Regions from separate parts of the Gottschalkia acidurici 9a genome, predicted to be linked through region 1. Evidence: a T-box and tRNA genes for the amino acid it is inferred to sense, from the RefSeq annotation. Region 1 holds a T-box; the other holds one or more tRNA genes.
The links. A T-box is a leader RNA that pairs with one kind of tRNA and senses whether it is charged. The one in region 1 lies ahead of CURI_RS09040 (glycine--tRNA ligase), so its partner is inferred to be a tRNA-Gly.
Positions count from the first base shown of each region.

Region 2: it encodes a tRNA-Gly, which carries the amino acid that the T-box ahead of CURI_RS09040 (glycine--tRNA ligase) is inferred to sense. The anticodon was not compared.

Region 1 is NC_018664.1:1,873,198-1,884,774, reverse strand. It holds gene CURI_RS09065 (DUF3048 domain-containing protein) at 1-666, shown strand, start outside; gene cdd (cytidine deaminase) at 680-1,069, shown strand; gene era (GTPase Era) at 1,091-1,975, shown strand; gene CURI_RS15660 (YqzL family protein) at 2,089-2,253, shown strand; gene recO (DNA repair protein RecO) at 2,268-3,014, shown strand; gene CURI_RS09045 (DUF4342 domain-containing protein) at 3,031-3,549, shown strand; T-box leader at 3,604-3,776, shown strand; gene CURI_RS09040 (glycine--tRNA ligase) at 3,845-5,215, shown strand; gene ccpN (transcriptional regulator CcpN) at 5,240-5,881, shown strand; gene CURI_RS09030 (pyruvate, water dikinase regulatory protein) at 5,892-6,728, shown strand; gene dnaG (DNA primase) at 6,913-8,730, shown strand; gene rpoD (RNA polymerase sigma factor RpoD) at 8,755-9,870, shown strand; gene CURI_RS09015 (HAD family hydrolase) at 9,948-10,655, shown strand; gene CURI_RS09010 (tRNA (adenine(22)-N(1))-methyltransferase) at 10,675-11,373, shown strand; gene CURI_RS09005 (Nif3-like dinuclear metal center hexameric protein) at 11,360-11,577, shown strand, end outside.
Region 2 is NC_018664.1:956,423-967,999, forward strand. It holds gene CURI_RS04260 (CheR family methyltransferase) at 1-211, shown strand, start outside; gene CURI_RS04265 (protein-glutamate methylesterase/protein-glutamine glutaminase) at 218-1,234, shown strand; gene CURI_RS04270 (alpha/beta-type small acid-soluble spore protein) at 1,353-1,526, shown strand; gene CURI_RS04275 (class I SAM-dependent DNA methyltransferase) at 1,619-2,359, shown strand; gene CURI_RS04280 (cold-shock protein) at 2,507-2,707, shown strand; gene hslO (Hsp33 family molecular chaperone HslO) at 2,902-3,783, shown strand; tRNA gene CURI_RS04290 (tRNA-Phe) at 3,947-4,022, shown strand; tRNA gene CURI_RS04295 (tRNA-Gly) at 4,063-4,137, shown strand; tRNA gene CURI_RS04300 (tRNA-Cys) at 4,145-4,219, shown strand; gene ytxC (putative sporulation protein YtxC) at 4,376-5,242, shown strand; gene CURI_RS04310 (DUF445 domain-containing protein) at 5,311-5,910, shown strand; gene CURI_RS04315 (ATP-dependent metallopeptidase FtsH/Yme1/Tma family protein) at 5,948-7,483, opposite strand; gene infC (translation initiation factor IF-3) at 7,897-8,406, shown strand; gene rpmI (50S ribosomal protein L35) at 8,429-8,623, shown strand; gene rplT (50S ribosomal protein L20) at 8,649-8,999, shown strand; gene CURI_RS04335 (TrkH family potassium uptake protein) at 9,216-10,541, shown strand; gene CURI_RS04340 (potassium channel family protein) at 10,559-11,206, shown strand; gene rlmB (23S rRNA (guanosine(2251)-2'-O)-methyltransferase RlmB) at 11,237-11,577, shown strand, end outside.

The sequences.
Region 1 (11,577 bases):
AGGCCTTACTTTGTGGAAACTATAGTTCAATATGATCCTCTATATGTAAGATGTGGAGGAAGTGAAGATGGAAAAGAATATGTAAGAAGGTATGGTATAGCTGATATAGACGGACTTACAAGTAGTGCGTTTTGGAGGAGTAAAAATAAAAAAGCGCCGCATAATTTATATATAAGTATGGAAAACATAAGAAAAGAGCAAACAAAATTAAACTATAGTAAAAATGGAAACTACTACGGCTATAATTTTAACGAAAAGGATACAGATATAGAAGGTCAAAATGGAGAAAATATAATAATAAATTACAATAAAAGTAATAGTACCAAATATATATATGACTCTGGCCAAAAAGTGTATGAAAGATATAAAGATGGAAAACTTCACATAGATGAAGCTGATAACACTACTATAAAAGCTAAGAATATAATAATTCAAGAAGTTACGTCTAAAATCATAGATAATGAAGGAAGAAAAAAAATAAATGTAGTAGGTTCAGGAAAAGCAACATATATAACTGATGGAAAAGCAAAAGATATAACTTGGAGGAAACGATCAGCAAATGATAAAACCACTTATTATGATGAACTTGGGGTTGAATTAACATTTAATCCAGGAGTTACTTGGATACAAGTAGTTCCAACTGGTACTCATATAGAAATAGGGTAAGGAGTGAAAAAAAGTGGATATTAAAAACTTAATAAATAAGGCAATAGAAGCAAAAGAAAAAGCTTATGCACCATACTCAAAATTTAAAGTAGGATCAGCTGTTTTAACTAAAGACGGTAAGATATACACAGGATGCAATATAGAGTCTGCGTCATATACTCCGACAATATGTGCTGAGAGAACAGCAATATCTAAGGCAGTTTCAGAAGGTGATAGAGAATTTGAAGCTATAGCAATAGTAGGAAGCTCAGATTACACTTTTCCATGTGGAGTATGTAGACAAGTTATAAGAGAATTTTCAAAAGATATAAAAGTTATAGTAGCTAATAATACAGATGAATATAAAATATTTGAATTAGAGGAGTTACTACCTAATAGCTTTGGACCAGATGATTTAAAATAGAATATAGGAGTGGTTAATTAAATGTATAAATCAGGATTTGTAACAATAATAGGTAGACCTAATGTTGGAAAATCAACACTATTAAATCGTGTAATAGGAGAAAAAATAGCAATAATATCAAATAAACCTCAGACGACAAGAAATAAAATACAATGTGTATATACAGAGGAAGAAGCACAAATAGTTTTTATAGATACACCAGGAATACACAAACCTAAAAATAAGCTAGGAGAATATATGGTAAGTGCTTCAAAGGATACATTAAAAGAAGTAGATGTTATACTTTGGCTTGTAGATGAAAGCACTAAGATAGGACCTGGGGATGAATATATTCTTGAAGAAATAAAAGAAATAAATACTACGAAAATATTAGTAATAAATAAAATTGATAAAATAAATCAAGATGAAGTAAAAGAAATAATAAGTAATTATGAAAATCTTAATGTATTTGATCATATAATTCCTATATCAGCACAAGACGGTCAAGGAGTAAATTATCTTTTAAAAACTATAAAAGAAATTATTCCTGAAGGGCCTCAATATTTCCCTGATGATATGATAACAGATCAACCAGAAAGATTAATAGTATCTGAGATAATAAGGGAAAAAGCGTTACACTACTTAGAAGAAGAAGTTCCACATGGGGTAGCAGTTGGTATAGAACTTATGAGAAAAAGAGAGAACAAAGATATTATAGATATAAATGCAATTATATACTGTGAAAGAAGTTCTCATAAGGGAATTATAATCGGAAAAGGCGGAAAAAAATTAAAAGGTATAGGCAAAAGTGCAAGAGAAGATATAGAAAGACTATTAGGAAGTAAAGTGTATCTTGAGATATGGGTAAAAGTTGAAAAAAATTGGAGAGATAAGGAAAAAACTATTAAATACTTTGGATACGTGTAAAATACAGGAGTCTAACTTTAATTACAAAATTAGCATTATTTACAACGTATTAAATGCTAAATATATTACAACAATAGATAGTAAATAAGTACTATCTAAGGAGTGATTTAGCGATGAAGAATGAGTTGTGGAAAATGTTTGAATTAACAGGAAATATAGATACTTACCTTTATTATAAATCAAGTGTAGATGGTGGAAACATTGATAATATTAAGAGCTATATGACTGAGGAAAGTGAGGAACTTACTACTCAAACCGAACAGGAGGATATCGGATAATTTGAGGTGAAGAAATGTTTATTGAATCTAAAGGGGTAGTTATTCGTCAGACTAAATATAGTGAATCAGATAGAATCTTAACTATATTTACTAAAGACAAAGGTAAAATTCAAGCTATAGCTAAAGGAGCTAGAAAACCTAAGAGTAAGTTAATAAGTAGTACAGAAACTTTTTGCTATAGTGAATTTATATTATATAAAGGAAAAAGTCTTTATAATATAAATCAAGGAGATGTAATAGATAGTTTTTATTCATTAAGAGAAGATATATATAAATTGTCCTACGCAACTTATATATTAGAACTTGTAGATTCTTCGTTATTAGATGAAGAGCCAAATGATATTTTATTTGAATTGCTTGTTAAGACATTGAAAATCCTTAGTGAAGCAAAAGGCAATTATAAAAAACTGTTACTAGCATTTCAAATAAAATATATAAGCTTTATAGGTTATAAGCCACAGCTTAATCAATGCGTAAACTGTGGAAATGATCTCACAAATAATATAAGATTTAATATTATTCAGGGTGGAACTGTATGTGAAAACTGCTTCAGTAATAGCACTTATGAAAAAGATGTAAAGCATACTACTGTAAATAATATGAGAAAGCTTATGTACTCAAAATTAGATGAGCTAAAAGATATAGATATAGATAAAAATGAAGAGCAAAAAATAGAAGAAGTAATTATGATGTATATAACGTCTCATATAGAAAAGAAACGTTTTAAATCATTAGAATTTATAAAGACCTTAGAATGTTGAGAAGGAGGAGAAATTAATGAGTGTTGATTTAGAAAAAATTGATGCTGTAAGAGAAAGAACTGGAGCAAGTTATAAAGAAGCTAAAGAAGCATTAATAGAAAATGACGGAAGTATTGTAGATGCAATAATATACTTAGAAGAAAAAGGCAGCTCTTGGGGAAGTAATTGGACACAAAATATAAATAGTAAAGGTGACGAATTACTAGAAAAGCTAAAGGAAATCTTAAAAGAAGGAAATGTAAACAAAATTGTAGTGAAAAAAGACGGAGAAGTTATAATGAATATTCCAATAAATGTAGGAGTTATAGGAATTTTAGCAGGACCTTTTCTAGCTACAGTAGGATTAACAGCTGCTGTACTAACTAAATGTACTATCGAAATTAATAAAAAAGATGGAGAAGTAATAAAGTTAGGAGAAGCTTATGAAAAAGCAGTAAGCAAGGTAAAGAGTACTATTAATAAAAATGAAAGTAGTAGCTCTCAAAAAGAGGAAGATCAAAAAGAAGAAGACGAAGATGATTTTAATAAAATATAGTATTAATATTGACAGTTTAAAATTATTTTGTTAGATTAATTACTATGGTAAAAAATATTTGCTATGAAGAAAAAGAGTAACTAAAAGAACTATCAAAGCGAATTAGGGATAGTGAAAGCCTAATATAAGCTTTTAGTGAACGGAATTTCTGAGCGTATAGTATAAAGATGGGTATCATATAGATATCAAGTAGGGTGGAACCGCGGAAGTAACCTTTCGTCCCTATGTACATATAACTACATAGGAACATCAGGTTGCTTTTTTATGTTTATAAATTGCAAGGAGGAATAACAATATGGAGAAGATAGTATCATTATGTAAGTCAAGAGGATTTGTTTTTTCGGGTTCGGAAATATACGGAGGACTTGCAAACACGTGGGATTATGGTCCACTAGGAGTAGAGCTTAAGAATAATGTAAAAAATGCATGGTGGAAAAAGTTTATACAAGAGTCGATATATAATGTAGGATTAGATTCTGCAATACTAATGAATCCTAAAACTTGGGAAGCTTCAGGACATATAGGTGGTTTTAGTGATCCTCTTATGGATTGTAAAAAATGTAAATCAAGATTTAGAGCAGACCAATTAATAGAAGAGTACTTAAATGAAAATGGAAAAGACTTGTCGGTAGAGGGTTGGTCTAATGAAAAGATGGAAGAATTTATAAAAGAGAATGAGATAAAATGTCCGGAATGTGGACAACTTGATTATACAAATATAAGACAGTTTAATCTTATGTTTAAAACTTTTCAAGGGGTTACGGAAGATACACAGGCAGAAATATATTTAAGACCAGAAACAGCACAAGGTATATTTGTAAACTTTAAGCATATTGCAAGAACTTCAAGAAAAAAAATCCCGTTCGGAATAGGACAAGTAGGAAAGTCATTTAGAAATGAAATTACACCAGGTAATTTTACATTTAGAACTAGAGAATTTGAACAAATGGAACTAGAGTTTTTCTGTAAGCCTGGAGAAGACTTAGAATGGTTTAACTACTGGAAAGATTTTTGCAAAAATTGGCTACTTAATTTAAATATATCTGAAGATAATATAAAATTAAGAGATCATGAAGAAGAAGAATTATCTCACTATAGTAAAGCTACTACAGATATAGAATATAAGTTCCCATTTGGATGGGGAGAGCTTTGGGGTATAGCAGATAGAACAGACTTCGACTTAAAAAGACATATGGAAGTTTCGGGTGAAGACTTAAGCTATCAAGATCCAGTTACGAATGAAAAATATGTACCTTACTGTATAGAGCCATCGTTAGGAGCCGATAGAGTAACATTAGCCTTCTTATCAGAAGCATATACAGAGGAACAACTAGAAGATGGTACAGAAAGAATAGTTCTTAAATTTCATCCAGCATTAGCACCGTTTAAAGCTGCGGTATTTCCACTAACTAAAAAACTAAGTGAACCAGCAACAGAGTTATATAAAAAACTAACTAAAAAATTTATGGTTGACTATGATGAAGCAGGAAGTATAGGAAAGAGATATAGAAGACATGATGAGATAGGTACTCCTATTTGTATAACTTTTGACTATGATTCATTAGAAGACAATTGTGTAACTATTAGAGATAGAGATACTATGGAACAACAAAGAGTAAAAATAGATGATTTAGTAAATATTATAGAAGAGAAATTAGAGTTTTAACTTTAAAATAATGACCCAAAAGGGGTGATTAAAATTCAGTTATCAGAAAGGCAACAAAAAATAATAGATATAGTAAAAGATAACGAACCTATAACAGGGGAAGAAATAGCAAAACAGTTAAAACTAACTAGGGCTACATTAAGACCGGACTTTTCAATATTAACTATGGTTGGAATCCTAGAAGCAAGACCAAAGGTAGGATATTTTTATAGTGGAAAAGAAATATCCAGTATATTTTTACAACAAGTTAAAAACTTAAAAGCTAAGGATGTAAAATCACTGCCTATAATAGTGGATGAGCAGACAACTACTTATGATGCTATGGTAACCATGTTTTTAGAAGATGTAGGCTCTATTTATGTAACAAATGAAGGATATCTAAGTGGTATAGTTTCTAGAAAAGATTTCTTAAAAAATGCCATAGGGGGTATAGATATTAATAAGATCCCTGTAGGAGTAATAATGACAAGGATGCCAAATATAGTAACTATTACCTTGGAGGAAAATGTATTAGATGCTGCTATAAAAATAATAGAGCATGAAGTAGATAGTCTACCAGTAGTGGAAGAAATAAGCGAAGAAAATAAAAAGAAATATAAAGTAGTAGGAAAAATATCTAAGACCAATATAGTTAGAGTGCTAGTTGATTTATGCCAAAATGCATAGGGGGTATTTTATGGAAAAGAATAATATCGTATATATACTTTCAGACTCAGTGGGTGAGACAGGCGAACAAGTTGTTAGAGCAGCAATTGGTCAGTTTAAGGCTGGTAGATATGAAACAAGAAGATTTCCATATATAACGGAAAAAGAACAGATAGAGGAAATATTAGAAGAAGCGAAAAATGAAAGTTGTATAATAGTATACACTATAGTTGTAGATGAATTAAAAACATTTCTAGAGGATAAAGCACATAAACTAAATATAAGCACAGTAGATCTTATGTCTCCAATATTAGATGCAATAAAAAAACTAGTTGGAATCGAACCTAAAAAAGAGGCTGGGATTATTAGAAAGCTTGACGAAAAATATTTTAAAAAAATAGAAGCAGTAGAGTTTGCTGTGAAATATGATGATGGAAAAGATAATAGAGGAATAAAAAAAGCAGATATAGTACTGGTGGGAGTATCTAGAACTTCTAAAACTCCATTAAGTATGTATTTAGCACATAAAAACTTAAAAGTTGCGAATGTACCATTAGTCCCAGAAGTTCCTATACCAGACGAACTATTTGAAGTAGATGTAAAGAAAATAATTGGACTTACAACTAACCCTATAAAGCTTAATGAAATAAGACAAGAGAGATTAAAAGCACTGGGTTTAAACAATACTGCAAATTATGCAAGTATGGAGAGGATATTAAAAGAGCTTGAATACTCAGAGAATCTTATGAAGAGGTTAGGTTGTCCAGTTATAGATGTTTCAAACAAAGCAGTTGAAGAAACAGCAGGAATTATATTAGAGATAACTAAGCATAATAACTATAGCTGGATTGATGAAACAGGGTGTTGATATATTCAACGCTCTTTTTAGATAAAAGTATGTATACTTTACAATATAGAAGGAAACTCAAAATATTTGTAGTATATCATAGATATAGCTAAAAAATAAATTTTCTGTATATAAAAAATAATTTAGAAGGAAAAAGATGATTTTTGACGAATTATATTATTATATAGATAAAAGGTGATAATTTATGACATATCTTTACGATGAAGATGTAATAAGTGAAGTAAGAGAAAGTAATAATATTGTCGATATAATATCACAGTATGTAGATTTAAAAAAAGTAGGGTCTAATTATAAAGGGATTTGTCCTTTTCATTCAGAAAGAACCCCTTCATTTGTAGTATCTGACCAAAAACAGATGTATCATTGTTTTGGGTGTGGAGAAGGAGGAGATGTAATATCTTTTATTATGAAACAAGAGAATATAGAGTTTATAGAAGCCTTAGAATCATTAGCGGATAGAGTAAATATTCGACTAGAGGGAAAACGAAAGACTGAAAATGTCGAATTGGACAAAACTAAGGATACCCTGTACGAAATAAATAGAGAAGCAGGAATATACTTCTATCGGAATCTTTTTAAAGAAAGAAGAGCTTATCATTATTTAATCAATAGAGGCATAGATCAGAAAACTATAAAAACGTTTGGATTAGGCTACTCTTTAAATAGTTGGAATAGCTTATTAAACTATCTAAAAAATAAAAATTATAAAGAAGAAGACATAGAAAAAGCAGGATTAATAATAAAGCATAGAGAATCAGGTAGATATTATGATAGATTTCGTGACAGAATAATATTTCCTATAATAAATACTAGAGGTAAAGTTATAGGATTTGGTGGAAGATCTATAGACAGTAAAAATCAGCCAAAGTACCTAAATTCGCCTGACACTAATATATTTTTAAAAGGAAATAATCTTTATGCGCTCAATATAGCCAAAAAATATAATAAGAATGAAAAAATAATATTAGTGGAAGGATATATGGATGTAATTTCGCTATATAAACATGGCATAAATTATGCTGTAGCATCATTAGGAACTGCATTAACGCCAAATCAAGGACAGTTATTAAAAAGATATAGTAAAGAAATATATATTTGCTATGATTCAGATCAGGCTGGTATAAATGCAGCTAATAAAGGGCTAGATGTTATGAAAGAAATAGGTATAGGTCCTAAAATAATATCTCTACCAGATGGAATGGATCCAGATGATTATATAAAAATAAATGGTATAGAAAAATTTAAGTATCTAATAAGCGAATCTTTAACTGCAATAGACTTCAGAATAAATCAAAAGAAAAAGCTATATGATATAAATAATCATGAAGGTAAAATTAACTTTATAAAAGAAGCATCTCTAATATTGAAAGAAATTAAAAGTCCCGTAGAACTAGAAGTATATATAAACAAATTATCTATGGAAGTTAGAATATTACCAGAAGTAATAAAAAGAGAAGTATATAAAGACTTAAAACCAAAGGACAAGTATATAAATAATAATTATAGGTATAATAATAAAGATAATATAGTTCCAGTCCAATATATGCTACAACCAGGACATTTAACAGCAGAAAAAGAGTTGTTAAATCTTATTATAAATAATAAAAGCATATATCTAAATATAAAAGAAAAATTTAAATCAGAAGATTTCTCAGATAATATATACAGTAAATTAGCAAATATAACATATGAACTCTATGAAAATGATGAAAATATAGATTCAATTAAAATTTTAAATAAATTTGATGAAAATGATAAAGCTAAAGTAAAAGATGTTTTAAGTTTACAAATTAAAATAAATGAAGCCAGTAAAATTAAGGCCATTGAGGACTATATAAAAAATATTAATTACTATAAGATAAGTATGAAAAAAGAACAAATAAAAAAACAAATAAACATGTTAGATAATAAAGAAGGAAAGACTGAGGAAGATATGGAGAAAATTAATCAACTATGCTTAGAGTTAATTCATATAGACAAACAATTGAAGATAAACCAGTAAATTCTATGGAAGGAGGGAAATAATATGGCAAACAAAGATAAGTCGAAAGAACTTAATATAGTGAGAGATTTAATAGAAAAAGGAAAAAAACGAGGAGTTCTTTCATATAAAGAAATTATAGATTCCCTTGAAGAATTAGATTTAGATACAGACCAAATAGATGAAGTATATCAGAGTTTAGAAGATATGGGAATAGATATAGTAGGAGATAAAGACGAAGACATATTAATAGAAAAAGAAGATGCACATAAAAATGATGATTCTGATGAAATAGATTTAGAGAAAGAAGACTTATCAGTACCTAAAGGTATAAGCGTAGATGACCCTGTTAGAATGTACCTTAAAGAAATAGGTAAGGTTGCTTTATTAAAAGCTGAGGAAGAAACAGAGCTAGCTAAGAGAATGGAACAAGGTGATGAAGAAGCTAAAAGAAAGTTAGCAGAGGCAAATCTAAGACTAGTAGTTAGTATAGCTAAAAGATACGTGGGTAGAGGAATGTTATTTCTAGATTTAATACAAGAAGGAAATCTCGGACTAATAAAAGCAGTTGAAAAATTCGACTACGAAAAAGGGTTCAAGTTTAGTACGTATGCAACATGGTGGATTCGTCAAGCAATAACTAGAGCTATAGCAGACCAAGCTAGAACTATAAGAATACCAGTTCACATGGTAGAAACTATAAATAAATTAATTAGAGTTTCAAGACAATTATTACAAGACTTAGGTAGAGAACCAACACCAGAAGAAATAGCAAAAGAAATGAACTTAGATGTAGATAAGGTTAGAGAAATTCAAAAAATAGCTCAAGAGCCAGTATCTTTAGAAACACCTATAGGTGAGGAAGAAGATAGTCACTTAGGAGATTTTATACCAGATGATGATGCACAAGCCCCAGCAGAAGCAGCTACATTTACAATGCTTAAAGAACAACTAATAGATGTTCTAGATACATTAACACCTAGAGAGCAAAAAGTATTAAGATTAAGATTTGGTCTAGATGATGGCAGAGCTAGAACACTAGAGGAAGTAGGAAAAGAGTTCGATGTAACTAGAGAGAGAATTAGACAGATAGAGGCTAAAGCATTAAGAAAATTGAGACATCCAAGTAGAAGTAAAAAACTGAAAGACTTTTTAGAATAAATTATAGGAGGCTGTCTCAAAAGGAGGCCTCTTTATTATTTACCTAAAATTAGGATAAGCAACAGGGAGGTTATAAAATGAAAAATATATTTTTTGATTTAGATGGAACACTTCTTGCATTAGATGCAGAAGAATTTACTAGGGAATACTTTAATAAAATTAGCGAAAAGACTAAATGTGCCGAAAAAGGTAAGCATTTAACTAAGTCAATATGGGACGCAACAACCTCTGTGGTAGAAAATAAGGATAAAGAAAAGACTAATGAACAATGTTTCTTAGAAGCTTTTAGAGAAAAAATAGATAATGTAGATGAAGCAATGGAAATGTTAGAAGATTTTTATAGAAACGAATTCACTGAGTTAAAGATATTAGCCAAATCTAATGAAATAGCTAAAAAAAGTATAGAGTTATTAAAGCAAAAAGGTTACACATTAGTTGTAGCTACAAATCCTTTATTTCCCAAAGAAGCGATAATAGAGAGAATAAAATGGGCAGATTTATGTCCCGATGATTTTGAATTTATTACTAGTTATGAAAATATGCATTATTGCAAACCACACTTAGAATACTATGAAGAGATATTAGAACACATAGGTGGAAATCCAGAAGAAACTATGATGGTAGGCAATGATGTTCAAGAAGATATAGTATCAGGTAAACTAGGAATAAAGACATTCCTGTTAAATGACTATACTATAGATAGAAAAGAACCTAGCTATACACCAGATTATGTAGGAAATTTTGAAGATTTATATAAACTAATAGAAAAACTCCCTAATGTTTAATAGTAAAGGAGAAAACAGTATGAAATTATCACCAAGGTTACAAACAATAGCAGAATTTATAGAAAAAGATACTAAAGTTGCGGATATAGGAACAGATCATGGGTATATACCAGTATATCTAGTAGAAAATAATATTTCAGAAAAAGTAATAGCAAGTGATATAAATGAGGGGCCACTTAAAAATGCTCAAGAATATATTGCTAAAAAGAACCTTGAAGAAAAAATAGAGACTAGACTTGGAAGTGGATTGAACACTATAAATGAAGGTGAAATAGATACAGTTGTAATAGCCGGTATGGGTGGTGTTTTAATATCTGAAATATTAGAAGATTCAAAGATAATAACTAAAGATATAAAAAGTTTTATACTTCAACCTATGACAGCGATAGATGAACTTAGAAAATATTTATATGATAATGACTATACTATCATAGATGAAAAGTTAGCAAAAGAAGGAGAAAAACTATATCAGATATTAAGTGTAGTACATGGAAAAGATAAGTTGGACAAAGAAATATATCTAGAAATAGGGAAGAAATTAATAGAAAATAAAGATCCACTATTAAATGAATTTCTAGAAGCAAAGATAGAAAAAATATCAAAGGTCTTAGAAAACCTTAGAAATCAAAAATCAGATGTCAATAAAGAGAAATATATTGAATTCAAAAACAAATATGATGAATTAATGGAGGTGTTAAAATTAAATGAAAGCAAGTGAAATTGTAAGTATTTTAAATAAGTTAGCGCCGTCATACCTTATTGATACATGGGATAATTCAGGACTACAGGTAGGAAGTTTAAAAAAGGATGTAAAGAATATACTAATAACTTTAGATTTAGGTGAAAAAGCATTAAATAAAGCAATAGAAAATAAAGTAGATATGATAATAACACATCATCCTCTCTTTTTTGGGGGTATTAA
Region 2 (11,577 bases), 920 kb from region 1:
TAATATATTTCCTTTTAAAAAGAAGTTCCATGCTATATTCTGTAGGAACGTTATGATTTACTTTGATGAAAAAACGAAAAAAGAGCTAATAGACAAATTCTATGAAATGACAGAAGAAGGTGGATATTTGTTTATTGGACATTCAGAAACTATCAATAAAAATGATACAAAATATAAGTATGTACTTCCATCAGTATATAGAAAGGAATAGATATGTATGGCAAGGAAAATAAAAGTACTTGTAGTAGATGATTCTTTTATGTTTAGGGAAGTTGTATCAATGGGAATATCACAAGATCCCTTAATAGATGTAGTAGCAACAGCTACTGATCCTTATATAGCAAGAGATAAAATAATAGAATTTGAACCAGATGTTATAACATTAGATATAGATATGCCTAGAATGAATGGAATAGAATTCTTGAAAAAACTTATGCCGCAGTATCCAATACCAGTAATAGTAGTTAGTGCTATAGATAGTGGGGTACTCGATGCACTTAGATATGGGGCTATAGATTTTGTAACCAAATCTGATATTAATAATAGAGATTATTTTATAAGTGAACTCATAAGAAAGATAAAAATAGCATCGATATCTAAAGTAGGATATCCTCAAGAAGGGTATGTAAATATAGAAAGTATTTATGATACGAGTAATATAAATAAAAATATGATTATAGCAATCGGGGCATCTACAGGAGGAACAGAAGCTATTCTTAAAATATTAAAAGACTTCCATAAGGATATTCCAGGCATAGTAATAGTTCAGCATATGCCAGCTAAATTTACAAAAATGTATGCGGACAGAATAAATAACATATGTGAAATAGACATAAAAGAAGCTGAAAAAGGAGATATTGTAACCCCTGGGAAAGCATTAATTGCTCCAGGAGGATATCATATGGAAGTTAAGAAAAGAGGAGATAAATATATAGTAGACTGCTTTAGAGATGAAAAAGTAAATGGACACAGACCTTCTGTAGATGTACTATTCAATTCTGTAGCAGACTGTTTTGGGAAGAAAGCTGTAGGCGTTATACTCACAGGAATGGGGTGTGATGGATCAAAGGGATTACTTAAGATGAAGGAGTCAGGAGCAATAACTATAGCCCAAGATGAGAAGACATCTGTAGTATACGGTATGCCTAGAGTAGCTTATCAAATAGGTGCAACTACTAAAGTGTTACCTATTCATAAAATATCAAGAGAAGTTTATAAATCAGTAAGCAAGTAATATTATACTAAAAGATTTATAATGTATAAGAACCCCTCCTTATAGAAAGAATAAAAAAATAAGGAGGGATTTTTATGGGGAAAAATACTAGGAAAAACAAGAAGAAAAAATAGAGACAATTGAAGATAAGTTAAAGTATGAAATAGCAGGAGAACTAGGATTGCTAGATAAAATAAAAGCAGAAGGTTGGGGTGGATTGACTGCCAAGGAAACGGGAAGAATCGGTGGTTTAATTACTGTTAGGAAGAAAGAAATGAAAGACAAGGAAAGTAGTAAAAAAGAAACAGAATAACTAGAAAACTTGAAATAAAAGAAAATCTATAATAAAATAAGCTGTATTGAATAATAATTAGTATTAACTTAAGATAAAGGAAGAGGAATACAATGACAGCTTATCAAGACTTTGCATTGCTATATGATGAACTTATGGATGATATAGATTACTATAAGTGGTTTAATTATATAAAAGATATATTTAAAAAATGTGATAAGAGTCCTAAAAGTATATTAGAGATGGCTTGTGGTACTGGAAATCTGACTAAATATTTTTGTGAAGAAAGATATGATGTAACTTGTTTTGACTTGTCAGATGATATGCTATCTATAGCATATGATAAATTAGGAAGCTTTAAAAATGTAAATATTATAAAACAAGATATGGTAACTTTAAATCTGAGTAATAAAAAATTTGATTCTATAATATGTGCATGTGATAGCATAAATTATGTTACAGATAAGAATGATCTATTAAAGGTATTTGAGAATGCATACAATCATTTATCTGATGATGGATTATTTATTTTTGACATAAACTCTTACTATAAACTAAAAAACATAATTGGAGAAAATACGTTTGTACAGGATAGAGAAGATATATTTTATGTGTGGGAAAATGAGTTTATAGAAGAAGATGAAGTTTGCAACTTCTATTTAACTTTTTTTGTTAAAGAAGATGAGATGTATGAAAGATTTGATGAAGTTCATATAGAGAAGGCTTATAAAAATGAAGATATATTAAATTACTTAAAACGAGTTAAATTTAAAGAAGTTTTCATGTACGATAACTTTACTTTTGACGATCCGCAATATGAAAGTGAAAGAATATTTTTTGTGGCTAGAAAGTGAAGGACGAATTGGAAAGATAAAACATAGGAAAAAGATATTTGCAAAATGCACCGAAAACTTGTTGACAATAGAATTATGCTATGATAAACTTAAATAGAATGAAGTACATACTCATTCGATAATTTTTTTTATATGGAGGAATTCTAAATGATTAAAGGAACAGTTAAATGGTTTAACGCAACAAAAGGATATGGATTTATTTCATCTGAAAACGGAGAAGATGTATTCGTACACTACTCAGCTATATCAGGAGATGGATTCAAAACTTTAGAAGAAGGACAAAACGTTGAGTTTGAAATAGTTGAAGGCGAAAAAGGTCCTCAAGCTACAAACGTTTCAAAACTATAATCACTGAATAAAAAATTCAAGATTTAATTGATTTAAATATATAGATTATGTTCGACCTACTTAAATCATATAGTTTTGCAAGCACCAAGAAAAGCCCCGTAATAGGGGCTTTTGATGTTTTTTGTTAAATAATAAAAAAATGAGAATAATAAATAATATAAATAGAAAGAAATGAATTTAGAAAGGAGTAATGTATGAAAGATTATATAGTTAGAGCTATGGATAAGGGTGGAAATATTAGAGTGTTTGTAGCAAGCACAACTAACTTAGTAGAAGAAGCTAGACAAACACATAACACAGCACCTACAGCTACAGCTGCTTTAGGAAGAACACTCACAGCTGCGTCACTTATGGGAAATACGTTAAAGAATGATAGTGATACTATTTCACTTCAAATAATGGGTAGTGCTTTAATAAAAAATGTTTTAGCGGTATCTAATAATAAAGGTGAAGTAAAAGGATATATATCAAATCCTAATGCAAATCCACCATTAAAAAGAAAAGGAAAGTTAGATGTGGGTGCTGCAATAGGGGAAGGTAAACTTATAGTTATAAGAGATTTAGGACTTAGAGAGCCTTATATAGGCCAATCTGATTTAGTATCTGGAGAAATAGCAGAAGATTTAACTAATTATTTTGTGTACTCTGAACAGCAACCATCAGCAGTAGCACTTGGGGTATTAGTAGATGTTGACTTAAGTGTAAGAGCAGCTGGTGGATATATAATTCAAATTCTACCGAACGCAGATGAAGAAATAATAAGTAAACTAGAGCAACGACTATCAAATGTAGAACCAGTATCTACACTAATAGATAAAAAATATAGCCCAGAGGATATATTAGAATATATATGTGATGGTATAGAGATGAAGATTACGGAGACTAAAGATCTAAAACTAGTATGTGATTGTTCAACGGATAGAATAGAAAAGGTTCTTATAAGTATGGGAGAAAGAGAATTAACAGATATAATTGAAGAAGATGGAGAAGCAGAGGTTGTATGTCACTTCTGTAATCATAAGTATAAATTTAATAAAGAAGAACTTATAAAAATATTAGAGCAAGCAAAAATTTAACAGATGAATTAAAATAGCTAATGGATAAATCCTATACCTATATATAAGCTAAAAAATAAACCATAAGGATTTATCCTATGTTTTTTAAAAAAACATAAAAATATAGTTGACATTATAAATTAGTTATAATATAATAACATATGTCGCCGAAAGAATTACATAAGCCCAGATAGCTCAGTCGGTAGAGCAGGGGACTGAAAATCCCCGTGTCGGTGGTTCGATTCCGCCTCTGGGCACCAGGTAACATAATTACGTTAGATACATATAATAGAGTAGTATGCGGAAGTGGCTCAGTGGTAGAGCATCGCCTTGCCAAGGCGAGGGTCGCGAGTTCGAATCTCGTCTTCCGCTCCAAAAATACGGCGGCATAGCCAAGTGGTAAGGCAGAGGTCTGCAAAACCTTTATTCCCCAGTTCAAATCTGGGTGCCGCCTCCATAATTATGAAAAGCAGCTTATATATAAGCTGCTTTTTTGTTTTTCTTAATTTTAGAAAAAATTCAAAAATGTAATTAATGTATATAAATAATTAGTGAATATAGACATGCAGAAGACATATACTACTATTAGAAAAATGAAAAAGGAGTGAAATATTTGAATGAAATTTCTATAACAACAACTTACAATGTAGATACTATATGTGATATATTAGATAAAAAGTTATCATTCCTTAAAAAAGAAGGATTATATATAGATTACTATGTAGATAAATTAGATGCATTTAGTACCATAAAATGCAAAGTAGATAAAGATAGAAGTACCTTATTAAATTATTATGACACACTTAAGATTTATATATCAAATGGAATATTAGATATAATATTTAATATTTATATATTAGATATAATAGAGGAGACTATAATTGATAGATTTTATCCTTTAAATAAATCGGATATGGAATTTGTAAAAGATAGAGTAAAAGAAGATTTGTATAATCAAGAGTATATTGGAATAAGCAATAGTTTCTATAGACAAAATATTCGAAATAAGATACTTATGAAAATTATGAATTACTTTGATGAAGATACTAATATAAATATAGATGGATTTATAGATTTTAGACTTGGATTTTATAAAGATCATTTAGAAAATATTATACAAAGAAAGTTAGAAGAATTAGCAATTGAAAAGGAATATAGAGAATTTATAGAAATCCTACAGTACTTTATAGAGATACAAGAGCCTAAGGTTGATCTAATAAATATAATGATAGAAGATGAGAAATATAAACTTATTGATAATAATAACAACGTTATAAGTAATGATTATTTAGAAGAGATAGCAAGTGAATTAAGTGATATAGATATAACTTACGATGATCTTTTAATAAGTTCTCTTATAACGATAGCTCCAAAGGAAGTTATAATTCATACTGACAAAGAGCAATCAGAAAGAGAAGTAGTAAATATAATAAAAAGTGTTTTTGAAGATAAGGTAACTATATGCAAAACCTCTAAGTAATCTTAGGGGTTTTTACAATTCCACGAAATATGATATAATCAATTATTATTGTGGAGGTGCTTTAGAAGATGGATAATGTTATAAAGATACTAATATTAGCTAGTATAGGCGCTTTAATAGGCTGGATAACTAATGTACTAGCTATAAAATTAATATTTAGACCATTAAAACCTGTATCTTTTTTAGGTATAAAAATTCAGGGACTTATACCAAAAAGAAGAGATGAAATAGCTAAAAGTATAGGGGAAGTAGTAGAAAATGAGCTTATATCTATAACAGATATAATGAATACTATAGTAACTGATGAAAACATAGATAGTGTTAAAGAGGTTTTAAAGGTAAAAATAAAAGATGTGATAATTCAGAAGGTTCCTTCATTCATACTTGGACCATTTAAGGATAAGGTGGATTCTTATGTGGACAATATGATAGATAATGAAGGTGATGACATTATAGAAGAACTTATAGATAGAGTAAGTGATAAAGCCTTAAAAAATATAAGCCTTTCTAAAATAGTCGAAGAAAAGATAAATTCATTTGAGTTAGAAAAAATAGAAAAGATAATTATATCTATTGCTAAGAGGGAATTGAAACATATAGAAATCTTAGGTGGAGTATTAGGATTTTTAATAGGAGTAGTACAAGGCCTAATAGTAACACTAATATAAAAAGCATGTCGTATTTAAACAGACATGCTTTTTTATATTAAACAATATTAGATAGTTTTTCTGTATTAAAATTTTCGACAAGTAAATCTAGCTCATCGCCAGTCATAGTTTCATTCTGTATTAGATAATCTGCTATACGAGAAATTAAATCTTTATTTTGTTCTATAATAGTCAATGTTTCCTTGAAGCAAGAATTAATTATATATTTTACTTCTCTATCTATTTCTTTAAAAGAATACTCAATATGTTCTTTTTTTATAGATATATTACCTATAGAACTCATACCGTAATTACATACCATTTGATGAGCAATTTCAGTAGCTTTTTCAAGGTCGTCTTTAGCACCTGTAGTTACTTCATTAAACATTACTTTTTCAGTTACTCTTCCTCCAAGTAATACTTTAATTTTATTTAATAGTTCTACTTGAGTTAATAAGTACCGTTCTTCATCTGGTAGTTTTAAAACATATCCAAGTGCTTGACCTCTAGGTATTATTGAAACTTTTTGAATCATATCTACACTAAGTAGTTTACCAACCAAAGCATGACCTGCCTCGTGATATGCTACAACCTTTCGCTCTTTTTCTAGGACAGATGGATTTTTTAACTCTAATCCTGCAACTATACGTTCGATTGCAGCATTAAAATCATCGTTATCTATATTATCTTTATTGTTCCTAACTGCAATTATAGCAGCTTCATTTACAATATTGGCAAGTTGTGCACTTGAAAAACCATGAGTTTTTCTTGCTATATCAGAAATGTTAACGTTAGAATGAAGAGGCTTATTCTTAGTGTGATTATCTAGTATCTTAACTCTAGAATTTGCATTAGGATTACCAACATATATATGTCTGTCGAATCTACCAGGTCTTAAGAGCGCTTCATCTAGTAAATCTAACCTATTAGTTGCACCTATCACTACCACATTTTTATCTTTATTAAAGCCATCCATTTCTATTAGTAATTGATTAAGGGTTTGGTCTTTTTCATTGTTGCTGTCAGAGTTTCTTCTAGTACCTATAGCATCTATTTCATCTATAAATATTATCGTAGGGGAATCTTTTCTAGCTTTTTCAAAAAGACTTCTTACTCTTTTAGCTCCTATACCAACATATTTTTCCACAAATTCTGAACCACTTGAATACAGAAAATTTGAATTAGCTTCACCAGCTAATGCCTTAGCAAGTAAAGTTTTTCCCGTTCCAGGAGGACCATAAAAAAGAACACCACTAGGTATTTTTGCACCCATTTTGTTGAACTTATCGTGATTATTAAAAAATGCTATAATCTCTTCTAACTCATCCTTAATTTCATCAAGACCAGCGACGTCTTTAAAAGATATGTCAGACCTATTGTTCTTACCTTTTTCTTCGAATTTATTATCAGTAGCTATAGAGGCAGTAACTAACATATTTCTTTTATTTGATTTTAAGTAATAGACTAGAAGCGATACGGCAAAAATAAATAATCCAACTTTTCTTAATATACTATAATTATCAACACTAGCTGTTGGAATCAGAACTAGTGCAAAAGCATAGACAATTGTAGTTAAAAGTATAGTTTTTTTCAATGTATTATCACCTCTCTACTATTTAATTAAGTTGAAAATTCTTTGTTATGATAGTAGTTTAACCAAGATAAAGGTAAATATAATATCAATAAAATGTTATAAATTAGAAAATTAATCAAAATTAATATAAAAAAATAAAAAAAATTATACTTTATAATTGACAAAAAATAAAAATTAGAATATAATAACTAAATGTAAAGCAGTGACAATTTAAAAATAAAGTAGAAGTATCCGCTTCTCACCTTATGGTTATGTAACTTATAAGGTTAATATAAAGCATTAACAACTATTAATAGTAACTACTTGTTACTTCTGATGTATTATAGTTGATTATTGTATTATTGTATAATAGAGCGGATAGTTATTAAAGACTATTCGCTTTTCTATTATATAAAAAACTCAGGAGGTGTCTTATCATTAAAGAACTTCAAATTAATGAAGAGATCAGGGATAAAGAAGTAAGACTTATCGGAGTAGAAGGAGAACAGCTAGGGGTAGTATCGTCTAGGGAAGCACAGGAACTAGCAGATGAAAAAAAATTAGATTTAGTTAAAATAGCTCCTACTGCAAATCCACCAGTATGTAAAATAATGGACTACGGAAAGTACAAGTACGAACTAGCTAAAAAAGAAAAAGAAGCTAGAAAGAAACAAAAAGTTATAAACGTTAAAGAAATCAGATTAACTCCTGTTATAGAAGAAAATGACTTAAGAGTAAAAGCAAACAGAGCTATAGATTTCTTAAAAGATGAAGATAAAGTTAAAGTATCAGTTAGATTTAGAGGTAGAGAACTAGGGCATACGGAAGCTGGAAAAGTGGTTCTTCTAAAATTTGCAGAATTAACTTCAGAATATGGGGTTATAGAAAAGCAACCGAGACTTGAAGGCAGAAACATGGTCATGTTCTTAAATCCTAAAAACTGATAATCTGGAAGGAGGAAACATAATGCCAAAAATGAAAACACACAGAGGAGCAGCTAAAAGATTCAAAAAGACTGGCTCAGGAAAATTAAGAAGATATAAAGCGTACAAAAGTCACTTAACAGGTAAAAAAAGTCCTAAAAGAGTGAGAAAACTAAGAAAAGCAACATTAGTAAGTAGTGGAGATTTAAAAAGAATAAGCCCATTACTACCATACTAATAAGTGATCGAGGAGGAGCAAAAAAATGGCAAGAGTTAAAAAAGCTATAAATGCAAGAAAAAAACATAAAAAAGTACTAAAACTTGCTAAAGGATACTACGGTGCTAAAAGCAAATTATATAGACCAGCAAACCAAGCAGTTATGAAGTCTTTACAATATTCATATATTGGACGTAAATTAAGAAAAAGAGACTTTAGAAAGTTATGGATAACAAGAATTAATGCAGCAGCTAGAATGAATGGAATGTCATATAGCACATTTATAAATGGGCTTAAAAAAGCTGGTATTGAAGTAAATAGAAAAATGTTATCAGAAATGGGTATTCATGACCCACAAGGTTTTGCTAAGTTAGTAGAAGTTGCAAAAAACGCTTAAGCATAGAAAAATCGAATAAACTATAGAAATAAAAGTTCCCAGTGTGGAACTTTTATTTTTATGTGTAAAAAAGGTTTATATAGGGTCAATATAGTTCAATATAATGAATAATGAGAATTTACATTTTATTGTGTAGGCAATAAAATGATAGATAAAACAATAAAGGATATTTAGAAGGAGGAGATTGGAATAAAACCTGGTTTTTATCAAAAATTAATGCAAAAACCTGCACTAGTACTTTCACTTGGTATAGCGGCCATAATGTTAATAGGGGCAATATTATTAAACTTACCTATATCATCAAATAATGGGCAAAGTATAGGTTTTTTAAATGCATTACTTACAGCAACTTCAGCAGTGAGTGTAACGGGTCTTGTAGTGGTTAATACCGCAGAGCATTGGACTATTTTTGGAAAAGTCGTAATAATACTTTTAATACAAGCAGGTGGACTTGGGTTCATGACTCTAGCTACCTTAGTAGCACTTATAACAGGAAAAAGAATAGGTTTAAAAGAGAGATTAATAATGCAAGAACAACTAAATCAAGATTCATTATCAGGCATAGTTAAATTAACTAGATTTGCAATATTAGCTACTTTAGCTATCGAAGGTATAGGGGCATTATTACTATCTACAAGACTCATACCGATATATGGTCCTATAAAGGGCATAGGATATTCTGTGTTTCATGCTATATCAGCATTTTGTAATGCAGGATTTGATTTATTCGGAGATAGTTTGGTACCATTTGTAGGAGATACAGTTATGAATCTTACTATTGGCGGACTTATAATATTAGGAGGTCTTGGATATACAGTATATATAGATATAAAACAAAGAAAAAGCTATAGAATGCTTTCTTTACATTCTAAAATTGTCTTAATTGTTTCAGCACTACTCATAGTGGTGGGAGGAGTTGTTATATTTATATCAGAACATAACAATCCAAACACTATGGGTAACTTGACACTGTATGAAAAAGTATTAGCATCTTTCTTCCAATCAGTAGTGGCAAGAACGGCAGGTTTCTATAGTATAGATTTAAATGGTATGGTTAACTCTAGTGTATTTTTTCTCATAATACTCATGTTTATAGGAGGTTCTCCAGGTTCAACAGCTGGAGGGATTAAAACAACAACATTTGCAACTATAGTATTAACACTAATATCTGTTATAAGAGGAAAAGAGGATGTAGAGGTTTTTAAAAAGAGAATACCTCAATGGCATATATCTAAAGCATTTATATTATTATCAGCTGGGTTAACATTAGTTCTAGTAGTGGCATTCTTACTTACCATGACAGAACCAACTAAGCCTTTCATAGACCTTTTATTTGAAACTATGTCGGCATTTGCTACTGTTGGTTCTACAAGAAACATAACTCCAGAGCTATCTGATATGGGAAAATTATTAATAACCTTTACAATGTACTCAGGTAAGGTAGGTTTTCTTACACTAGCACTTGCCCTTACCAATAGAGGAAAAGGAACACCAAATAAGAAAAACTATAAATATCCTGAAGGAAAAATTATTATTGGATAGGGGAGGAAAATGAAATTATGAAAAAGCAGTTTGTAGTTATAGGCTGTGGTAGATTTGGGCAAGGTGTTGCTAAAACACTTTGTGAATACGGACATGAGGTTTTGGTGTTAGATGAGGACGAAGAAATAATTCAAGAGGTATCGGAATATGTAACACATGCTATTCAAGTTGATGCTACGGATGAAAGTGCATTAAAGTCAATAGGTATTAGAAACTTCGATATTGCAATTATAAGTATAGGTGCAGATATACAAGCATCTATACTAGCTACACTTATAGCAAAAGAAGAAGGTGTAAAAACTGTAGTAGCAAAAGCACAGAATAATGTACACGCAAAAGTTCTATATAAAATAGGTGCAGACAGAGTAGTATTTCCAGAAAGAGATATGGGAATAAGACTTGCAAATAGCTTAGTAACATCAAATGTTTTAGACTATATAGAACTTACACAAGACTATAATGTAGTAGAAATAGAAGCTCCTAAAGATTGGGTAGATAAAAAGCTAAGTGAATTAAAGTTATCTAATAGATATGGTATAAATGTTATCGCTATAAAACAAGGAGACAATATAAACATATCACCTTATGCTGAAAGTGTTATTCAAAAAGGAGACATACTAATATTTATAGGAGATACAGAGAGTTTGAGAAAGTTAGAAGACTAAACTTTTTATGGAAAGGATGAATAGATAGTTTTGGTAGATACAGATATTATAACTAGTTCTTCAAATAGTATAGTTAAACAAATTAAGCTTCTCCATAAAAAGAGAGAACGATGGAATAAAAAGAGTTTCTTTATAGAAGGAATTAGGGCTGTAGAGCAAAGCATATTAGCTAAAGCAGAGATTGAATATATAGTATACTCTGAAAAATTATTTACTAACAACGGTGGAAAGGACCTTCTTGAAGAAGTAAAGAAAAGAAACTATAAAACATATCATATATCAGATAAGCTTTTTAAAGATATAGGAGATACTGAGCAACCTCAAGGAATTTTAGCAGTAGTTAGATTTAAAGAGTATGAACTAGAAGATAT